3 regions of the Shewanella sp. SP2S2-4 genome follow, and region 1 is predicted to be linked to each of the others. Evidence: predicted binding sites of a transcription regulator. Region 1 holds the regulator's gene; each other region holds the start of a gene.

Region 1 (3,283 bases):
TTCGAGTACCCTTAGGGCGACAGATTTGCCTGAGCCTGAGCGGCCCGACACTATGACCAGTTTCATCCAGTGATTACCTGATAGAGTTCCGTTTCATCATGCGTCTTGCGTAATTGCTTTAATATTTGCTTGTCGCTCAGCTTTTCGGCCATGCAAGACAAGGTACTTAAGTGCTGCTGACATTGGTCTGCAGGCACCAGTAGTGCAAATAAAATATCAACAGGTTGCTTATCGATAGCATCGAATGCTATCGGCTCTTCACACTTAATGAGTATGGCAATGGGCTGATCTATATCGGCTAGTCGACCATGTGGAATGGCGATGCCGTTACCTATACCTGTGCTCCCCATCTTTTCGCGCGCCACTAGGCTTTCGAATATCTCTTGAGATGAGAGGGTCGGGTACTGGGCAGCGACTAAGTCGCTGATGAGTTCCAGTACCTTTTTCTTGCTGCCCGGAGTGGCGCAGGTAGTGCACTCCGGCCGCAGTATGGTACAAAGTTCCATTATTAGTGTTTTGTTAACTTCTCTTTGTGTTTAATAACCTGACGATCAAGCTTGTCAATCAGGGCGTCTATAGCGGCATACATGTCAGCATGCTCTGAAGTAGCAAAAACTTCACCACCGATAAGATTTATTCTCGCTTCGGCAATCTGTTGCATTTTTTCGACATTGAGCACAACGTGCACATTATTGATCTGTTCGAAATGGCGTTCAAGTTTTGAAAACTTTTCTTCTACATATGCGCGTAACGATTCGGTAATTTCGACATGGTGTCCACTCAGGTTTATTTGCATAGAAACGTCCTCCGATATCCACTGTAGGTTATAAACTTTTACGCTGATTAGAAGGCGGAATGAGCATAGCCTCTCGGTACTTCGCAATGGTTCTGCGGGCTACGTTGATCCCTTGTTCTGCCAGAAGTTGCGCCATCTTACTGTCGCTCAATGGTTTTTTCTGGTTTTCCGCTGCAACCAGTTTCTTAATGAAGGCTCTGATTGCTGTGGATGAGCACTCCCCACCATCGTCAGTACCGACGTGGCTAGAGAAGAAGTATTTTAGTTCAAAAAGTCCCTTAGGGGTATGCATGTATTTCTGGGTAGTCACCCGTGAGATGGTCGACTCATGCATTTCTACCGCTTCGGCAATATCGTTCAGCACCATAGGTTTCATGGCTTCTTCACCGTATTCAAAGAAACCTTGCTGATATTGGACGATACAGTTCGCCACCTTCAACAGGGTATCATTACGGCTCTCTAAACTCTTGATAAACCATTTAGCCTCTTGTAGATGGCCACGAATAAATTGGCTATCGGCTTGGCTTTTAGTGCTGCGCGCCATCGAGGCATAATGTTGGTTTACATTGATTTTTGGCATGCAGTCAGGATTAAGCTCAACCACCCAGCGACCATTTTTCTTCGACACTGACACATCCGGGATGACGTATTCGTCATCGTTGGGCGTAATCAATAAACCTGGGCGGGGATTGAGGGTTTGGATAAGCGCGATGCCGTCCCTTAACTCATCCTCTTTTAATTTAGTCTTACGCATCAACAGCCTAAAGTCGCGGGCGGCGATCAGATCTAAATGATCTTTGATCAACATGCGGGCGTTTTCTAGGTTGGGCGTGTCAGCGGCGAAATGCGACAGTTGGATCAACAGGCACTCGCTTAAATCGCGGGCGGCAACACCAATGGGATCAAAATGTTGAATGCGCTTGAGTACGGCTTCGACTTCGTCGAGCTCGACCTCCGAATTGCCCATGGCTTCGAGGATTTCGTCAGTACTTTGGGTGAGATAGCCTTGATCGTCGATGGCATCAATAATGGCGGTGGCAATGGCTAAATCGGTTTCAGAAAACGGCGTGAGGTTTTTTTGCCATTCTAAGTGTTCATACAAGCCTTCACTGGTCTCACCTTGGAAGGGCATATCGTCTTCACGACTGCCGCCGGGGCCAGAATTGGGGGAGGCGGTAAACACTTCATCCCAAGTGGTGTCCATGGGCAGTTCGTCGGGCATGGACTCTTTCGTGAGCGACTCTGCCGTATCTATGGTGGAGCTGTCTTTCTCTGGCGGCAGAGTGCTCGATTCACTGAAATCCGTATCGGAAAGCGTTTGGTTTACAGGGTCTTTAGTGGCGTCGAATTGATCCTCTTCCAGCTCGAGAAGGGGATTAGAATCTAAGGCTTGCTGGATCTCTTGCTGCAGTTCTAATGACGACAGTTGCAACAGACGAATGGCCTGTTGTAATTGTGGCGTCATGGTTAACTGTTGACCCAGTTTGAGCTGGAGTGACGCTTTCATGTTACCGCTGATCCCTACGTTATTATTGTTGGATGAGGTCGCTTGTTATCATCTTGAGTGGAGCCCAATGCTGGCACAAATTGCCTCCATTGGCTCCGCTTGATTAACTATAGCCTGAATTGTTCACCTAAGTACACAGCCCTAACTTGCTGATTGTCTAAGATCTCTGCAGGTGTTCCTTCGGCAATCAGGTTTCCGTGACTCACAATATAGGCATGTTCACACACATCTAATGTCTCGCGAACATTATGGTCGGTGATCAACACGCCAAGGCCACGACTTTTGAGCTGTTCGATAATCTTTTTGATGTCGATAACCGAAATCGGATCGACACCAGCAAAGGGTTCATCGAGCAAAATGAACTTAGGATTTGCTGCTAACGCCCGTGCAATTTCGACACGGCGACGTTCGCCACCCGACAATGACATGCCTTGGCTGTCACGGATGTGGGTGATGTGGAATTCTTCGAGCAGATGCTCGAGTTGTTCTTCCCTTTGCTCTTTTTTTAATTCTTTGCGCGTTTGCAGTACGGCCATGATGTTGTCATGGACGGTCAGCTTACGGAAGATACTGGCTTCCTGCGGCAAGTAACCTATGCCTTTGCGGGCGCGCAGGTGCATAGGATCTGCGGTTAAATCATCATCGTCGATAAAGATGTGGCCTTTATCGCTTTTAACCAGACCGACGACCATGTAAAAGGTGGTGGTTTTACCCGCGCCGTTCGGGCCGAGCAGTCCAACAACTTGACCTGTCTTTACCGTTAGACTGACGTCTTTAACCACTTGGCGACTCTTATAACTCTTTGCCAGATTTTGTGCTCTTAGGGTGATTTGGGTCATTTAGAGTCCTGCTTTTTCACAGGTTTATCCGCTGGCGCGTCTGGTTTGGCATCATCTTGATAGCTTTCAGGCTGAATAATAGTGATCACGCGATCGTCACCACTACCTGTGCTCTCAGCAATCAATTTTTGCTGGATAATG
Region 2 (3,283 bases), on a different contig from region 1:
TTATAAACTTATCTCCTATAATAAAGCTGCATTTCTTAATATATTTTGTAGGAAACAAACATATATTTTGTAGTTATAGCGCTAGTTGTAGCGAGTTAATCTCAAAAATGTTGGTTAAATTACAATATATAACGGCTAGCATATTTATCTTATAGATAATTGCTATAAATAAGTCGAATTACATACTTGAACTCGCAATACTCAGTAAGTTGACGATTAATTGAGTGAAGTCGTACCAGATGGGGGATTTAACATAAGTATTAAGATAGGCGTAAATAAAGCAGTTCAGCAAATGACAGAAAGCAAAAAGGCGCCATAGGCGCCTTTTCTAGAAACATTGCAATCGCAATTATTTCTTTGCAAGCACTGCGAAGCGCTTGTTGAATTTGTCGATACGACCGCCAGTATCAACAACTTTTTGTGTACCAGTGTAGAATGGGTGACAAGCACCACATACGTCTAAATGCAGATCTTTACCAGCAGTAGAGTTTACTTTGATAACGTTACCACAAGTACAGTTTGCAGTGATGATAGCGTATGTTGGGTGGATACCTGGTTTCATTGGGGTTACCTCAAAAGTGTAAGGCCATGTCGCTCTTCCAACCCGTAGTCGGACACCACATGCATGTTAATAACAATATGTTTAGGGCGCAGAATGGTACAGCATACCCACAAGGGATACAAGTAGATTATCTGAGCGTTTGGCGGTTAATCTGCGTCTATTTTGACTTTAGTTCGCCGCTTCATTCTCCCGCCTCTTTAGCTTCAAACATCGCCTGAGCCTCTTTGGCGTTAGCATGCTGTGCCAAAATCATTTTCGAAGGACAGGACAGAGCCGCATTACTCTTGAGTGCGTTGATTTTATTTTTTGAGAACGCCGCAGGATTCGCCTCATAGATCGCCAGCATAGCGCCATAGACACTCACGTCCCAATCGTTGGCATAGCGATTGGCGATTCGCCACAAGGTCTCACCTGCAAGATAAGTTAACTGACAATGTTCAGGTGTCTGCGAAGCGGTTGGGGACGTTTCAGCGGCATTCACTTTGAGTTCGCTATTTGTTGTCTTAACTGCTTCAGTGACTACGACTTCAGACATAACAGGCTCAGGCATCATAGTTTCAGCAGACGTTGCTTTAACGGCAACAGGTTCAGAGTTTTTGGCGGCAGCCTTTACCTCGGCAACCTGGGTATTTTGCTCATCCGCTGCTTCAGGAAATTTAAAGCCAGTCACAACTTCAGCCGCTGGCACTGTGGGCTTAGTATTTACATGAGTATTTACATGAGTATCTATATGAATATTTGCAGCCGTAATAACCGTCGCGGTCTTAGCACCCACCGCTGATGTGGATTCTGCGGCCACTTTTACAGGCTGAACATTCACTTTATCCGCACGCTTTTGCACCAGCGCTGTCGTCGTATTTTTACTGCCCGATGCCGCGCTCATAGATAGCGCAGCCGATGTTGGCTTAGCCTCGCCAAATAGATTGATACTTTTGACCTCGTACCATCGGTCGAGTCGATACTCCCTCACTAAGAGTTTAGCTTTGTCATCCTTTACATCTTCAACACCTGTGAGCAAAACTAAAAAGCGATTAAGCTCCTCAACCATTAACTTTTCTTCGCCGCCAGCTTGCTGCACCACAAACTCTAAGCGCGACATGTCTTGATTGTCCGCAATCACATTCACCCTGAGTTTTGGATAACCACCTAACTCAAACATGCGGCTGTTAACGCTCACATGGGAGACTTGTGCCATGCTCGGTGCGCTACACACTAACGCGAGTAGACCTAATGATTTCACTATATTAGCCATTTATTTACTCTCAACTATCCTTGGTAAACCATCATTAGGGCTAGCCCTAGCCAGCCGCGCTGAGTACACTAAACCACATTCTTGCCTAAGACTTGCCTGCATATGTCATTGTTTGTCGAAGTTGCGTTACCTGTGCCTATGCGGCAAACCTTTAGCTACCGCGTACCCGAAACTTATCCTAGTACACCGCAGATAGGCGTGCGCGTTAAAGTCCCCTTCGGTCGTCAACAATTAATCGGATTAGTCACAGGTATCACAGATACGTGCAGCTTAGCGCCTAAGCAGATTAAGTCTGTGCTTGAGTTTATCGACGATAAACCTTTGTTGCCTGAATCACTTTATAAATTAACCCTTTGGGCCGCGAGATACTATTTTTGCAGCCAAGGGCAGATGCTAACCCAAGCCTTACCAGTGGCCCTTCGCAAAGGGCTCGATGCCGCGCCGCAAAAGATCCAATTCTGGCAATTAACTGAGATAGGCCAAAATATTGCGCCAGAAGCGGTTAAGCGAGCACCCGCACAGAAAAAATTACTCGAGTTACTCAAACCCGCCAGTTTAACCCAAGAAGAAGTGATCAGCTTAGATATCAGTAAAGCGGCACTGAAAGCCCTAGAAGATAAAGGCTGGGTGGCACGCCACGAAAAAATCGCCGAGCTTAACCTCGACTGGCGCACCACACTCGAAATGGACGAAACGCCACATAAACTCAATAAAGAACAAGCCGTCGCCGTTGCCACTTTAAATCTGCAACAAGGGTATCACTGTACTTTATTAGAAGGCATTACCGGTTCGGGTAAAACAGAAGTCTATTTGGCGGTGCTGGAAGAAATTCTTAAGCAAGGCAAGCAAGCGTTAATTTTAGTGCCTGAAATCGGCTTGACGCCCCAGACTATCAATCGCTTTAAGCGCCGTTTTAAAGTCAATGTCGCCATATTGCACTCAGGGTTAACCGACAATCAAAGACTCGAAGCTTGGCGCCAAGCCCGCTGTGGTCAGGCCGCCATCATTATCGGCACCCGCTCGGCCTTGTTCACGCCTATGGCCTATCCCGGCATAATCATACTTGATGAAGAACACGACAGTAGCTTCAAACAACAGGAAGGCGTCGGTTATCACGCCCGCGACTTGGCAGTCATGCGTGGCCATTTAGAATCAATTCCGGTGATATTAGGCACGGCAACCCCCTCACTCGAAAGTCTACAAAATGCCTTAAGTGGCCGTTACCATCATTTGCAATTGGGTGAGCGCGCTGGCTCGGCTAAAAAAGTGCGCCAAGGGATTATCGACATTAAAAATATGCCGTTAAAAGCAGGCATGTCGGTACCGCTGCTGAACGAAATACGCCTGCATTTAGACGCAGGCAACCAAGTATTACTGTTTCTCAATCGCCGCGGCTTCGCACCCGCCCTGCTTTGCCACGAGTGTGGGCACTTACACGAGTGCGACCGCTGCGACGCGTTTTTCACAGT
Region 3 (3,283 bases), on a different contig from region 1:
CATTAACTGATCAAGATTGGGGTTCGGCTGACCGTCGGAGAGAAATATAAACTCGATATTAGACAAGGCCGTATTGTCCAGCAGCCCAAGATAATCCTCACGGCTAAGGCTAGACAGCTCAATGATGGCAACATCAATGTGGTTCGCCTCAAGCTGCTCTATCCAAGGTAAATCATCGACACTGCGTAGCTTATTAAAGTCGGCTGCGCCGGCGAGTTCAATGATAGCTTGCTCGGCGTTTACATCCTGCAGGTGATAAAAAAGTGTCAATCGAGCCATGCTATCCCACTCCCTGTGTATGAAGGGCTACTGTATGTCAGTCGTGAAATTTTAACAACAGCAACGGTAATAGTTGCCGATATTCTAAGAGGATGGCGCAAGTAACCGAGAATATCAGCCTAAAAATCAGCCTGTTAACATACCATTAGAAATGAGAACAAAATATGCATGGTAGCTGAACGAAACGCAATTAGTTAAGCCAAACCGTTAAACAGGACTGTGCCGAACACTGGCATTTGGAGGCATTCATGAAGTCTAATGTTGTGCAACATCAGACTGATATCCGCGCCGATATCAGTTTGATTGATGAAATAATAAAGCTCAATCAAGAAGGGCTAACATTCTACAATCAGGCAATGACGTACGTCGAAGACTATAACCTTAAGCGTATTTTTTCGACCAAAGCGAATATCCACCAACGAATGTTGACGCGTTTTGAACAGCTGCGCCCTCTAACTGGTGAGCCTATTCATGGTCTAAGTCATGCAATACCAGTGACTTATACTCAAGTGACCAAATTGCTGCAACAATGCCATATGGCACAAGCGATGGCCGCACTTGTCGCCATTGAACAACAAGTGTTAATCCAGATGAAACAAGCGGTAAGGCAAGCACATCAGCCACAGCTTGCCAATCAGCTCGCAGAAGGTGCCGCTTGGTTGCAAATCAGTTGCGATGGTATGAGTTCACTCAACCCCAGTTAATCCTTGTAGCTGTTAGCATCAGTGCACATCAATATGATGTCTCTGTACTAATACGGCTTGCTACTGCATACGCGAAACCTTACACACTCAACCGCACTTATTCGTGCGGTTTTTTTATGCTCTAAAGATGGCTTTGCTTACCAGCAAAAATTACATTTTGTCGGTAAAAAAGACCGACTTAGGGGAAATCGCTGAGACATGAAAATATCGAAATCATCAACTAAAATCATTTAAGTCAATGACTTAATAAAGCTGGCACGATTCACGCAATATCTAACATCGAGAAAACAACGGAGGATATGATTATGAAAACCACAACAGCATCAGTACTAGCGACCTTACTTGTCGGTTCAATCAGTTTAAATGTCGCCGCAGCTCAAGATTGGAAGGACGGGGCAAAGGATGCGTGGATCGATGGTAAAGCTGAAACCACTTTACTGCTCAACACTAACCTCAATTCCTTTGACATTATCACCGATGTGAAAGACGGAAACGTCACATTAACAGGTAAAGTGGAAAGCAGTGTCGATAAAGCCCTCGCCTCTGAACTGATCAAAAGTTTAGACGGGGTAAAAGATGTCGATAACCAACTCACTGTAATGAATGAGAAAGAAGGCACCAGTGACGTTGTCGCGTCGTTGACCGATTCTAAGGTTGCCACAGTCGTCAAAACCCGTTTACTGTTTTCAACCGATGTTTCTGGCACCCAGATTAATGTGGATGTCGCCAATGGTATCGTCACCTTAAAAGGTGAAGTTGCTAGCGATGCCGAACGTCAGTTAGCGCTGAAAATTGCTGAGAATACCGACGACGTGAAAAAGGTTGTCGATAAAATCAAAGTCGTAAAAAACATGTCTTAATGCTAGCAGTTAGTCTTGACTCAACGATTTGATCTAATTGGTTATAAAAGTGAGTCATAACAAAGCGTCACAAAAAACCAGCCTAGGCTGGTTTTTTTATGTCTATTATCAGATTTAATCAAGCTAGGTTTTCTATCTCGACTAAGGAAGACTAAATTGCGAAAACAAAAATCGAAGTGGGAAAATAAAAGCTGCGCTAAAATGTGGGCTCAGCGCTGGCTTCAAAGCCAAACTGGAACTCATAAAAATGCTGACCATTTTCGATACTGATGGCCATAGTGCCCGTTAAGCCCTGCAACTCGCCCGCGCCAGAATGGGGAACCACTTCTAAGATCAAACGGTTTTGCCCATCGGTCATAATGCCAAAATGTTGCAGCACGAAACTGCCCTGCTTACCGCATACATTGCCAACCACTTGTTCAATCGCCACATAGCCAGCCGAGCCTTTGACTGACGTCATCGCACTGAGCATTTCACCTTGACTGCGGCCCTCAAGCTCACCATAAAAGGTTTTATCTAAGGCCATACGCCCTAACGTCACGCCGCCAACCCCTGTCGCATAGGGGCTATCTGGGGTGAGCTTAACATCAAATTTCCCAGTGATTTTGCTAACTTGCATGACACTCTCCTTGTCAAAACCTTATGCCAAGTCTATCTACCCGAGAATGCTTGCCGCTGCGGCAAGCATCACACACGGAACGAAAAATAACTTAGCACAAGCCTGCGCAGATCCATAATGCATTTACTCCCGACCCGTTGCGCACGACTACTCACTACTGAGTTATGTTAGTGATGCCAGTTTCACTGACTGTCACCTCTAAGGTTTTGACGATTTCAGGGCTTTCAGACATAGGTTGGTCAGGCGCTCTATCGCGATAAGTCACGGCAATTTTGAATGGAGCTTCGAAGGGATAAACAGGTTCAATACTGTCCACCTCAATGCGATCGCCTAGCACGACGCTGCCTAAATGCTTCAAATTATTGTGTTCAAAATCGAGGCTAAACAAGCCAAGATACCAAAATGCCCCCGAACCTTGAGTCGTCACAATAAACGGTGCCACAAAGGGCATAGTCTGCATTTTAGGATCATCTTGAATTGGCGCGTTACTCTGGGTATCAGGCTCTAAAGCGGGATCGAAATTTAACGGCGTAATGCGCAAATAATCCAGTAATACTCGGCCTTTTACCTCGCCATCTTGATAATCGCCCATCGCAAATTCCGTTTGCTTGATCTTAATAAAATGGGTCAAGGCAACCGATTTACCGCCCTCTGGTAGGGTAATTTCAAACGGGTTAGCGGTATTTAAGCTAAAGAGTTTAAGCATCACTTCCGACGCATTCGCCACCGGCTTAACCTCAAGCGGTGTCACCACTTCGACCTCATTGGCCTGTGCCTGCGCTTTTTCCTGTGCCATAGCCTCGTCGTATTGCATGACCTTA

Evidence for each region. Region 1 encodes sigma-54, which starts transcription at its own class of promoters, with help from an activator protein. Its sites were predicted from a motif close to GTTGGCACGNNNNTNGNNT; they were not measured.
Region 2: a site for sigma-54 is predicted at 1,885-1,903, ahead of Q4Q54_RS20195 (FimV/HubP family polar landmark protein). Genes of this name have one in related genera too.
Region 3: a site for sigma-54 is predicted at 1,235-1,253, ahead of Q4Q54_RS02995 (BON domain-containing protein). Genes of this name have one in related genera too.

Annotation. Positions count from the first base shown of each region.
Region 1 covers NZ_JAUOER010000011.1:31,949-35,231, forward strand. The annotation lists gene rapZ (RNase adapter RapZ) at 1-66, opposite strand, end outside; gene ptsN (PTS IIA-like nitrogen regulatory protein PtsN) at 63-506, opposite strand; gene hpf (ribosome hibernation promoting factor) at 509-796, opposite strand; gene Q4Q54_RS10640 (RNA polymerase factor sigma-54) at 825-2,303, opposite strand; gene lptB (LPS export ABC transporter ATP-binding protein) at 2,411-3,142, opposite strand; gene lptA (lipopolysaccharide transport periplasmic protein LptA) at 3,139-3,283, opposite strand, start outside.
Region 2 covers NZ_JAUOER010000034.1:26,029-29,311, forward strand. The annotation lists gene rpmE (50S ribosomal protein L31) at 350-562, opposite strand; gene Q4Q54_RS20195 (FimV/HubP family polar landmark protein) at 744-1,814, opposite strand; gene priA (primosomal protein N') at 1,917-3,283, shown strand, end outside.
Region 3 covers NZ_JAUOER010000002.1:266,992-270,274, forward strand. The annotation lists gene Q4Q54_RS02985 (sigma-54 dependent transcriptional regulator) at 1-279, opposite strand, end outside; gene Q4Q54_RS02990 (hypothetical protein) at 528-983, shown strand; gene Q4Q54_RS02995 (BON domain-containing protein) at 1,289-1,843, shown strand; gene Q4Q54_RS03000 (DUF3224 domain-containing protein) at 2,040-2,462, opposite strand; gene Q4Q54_RS03005 (hypothetical protein) at 2,617-3,283, opposite strand, start outside.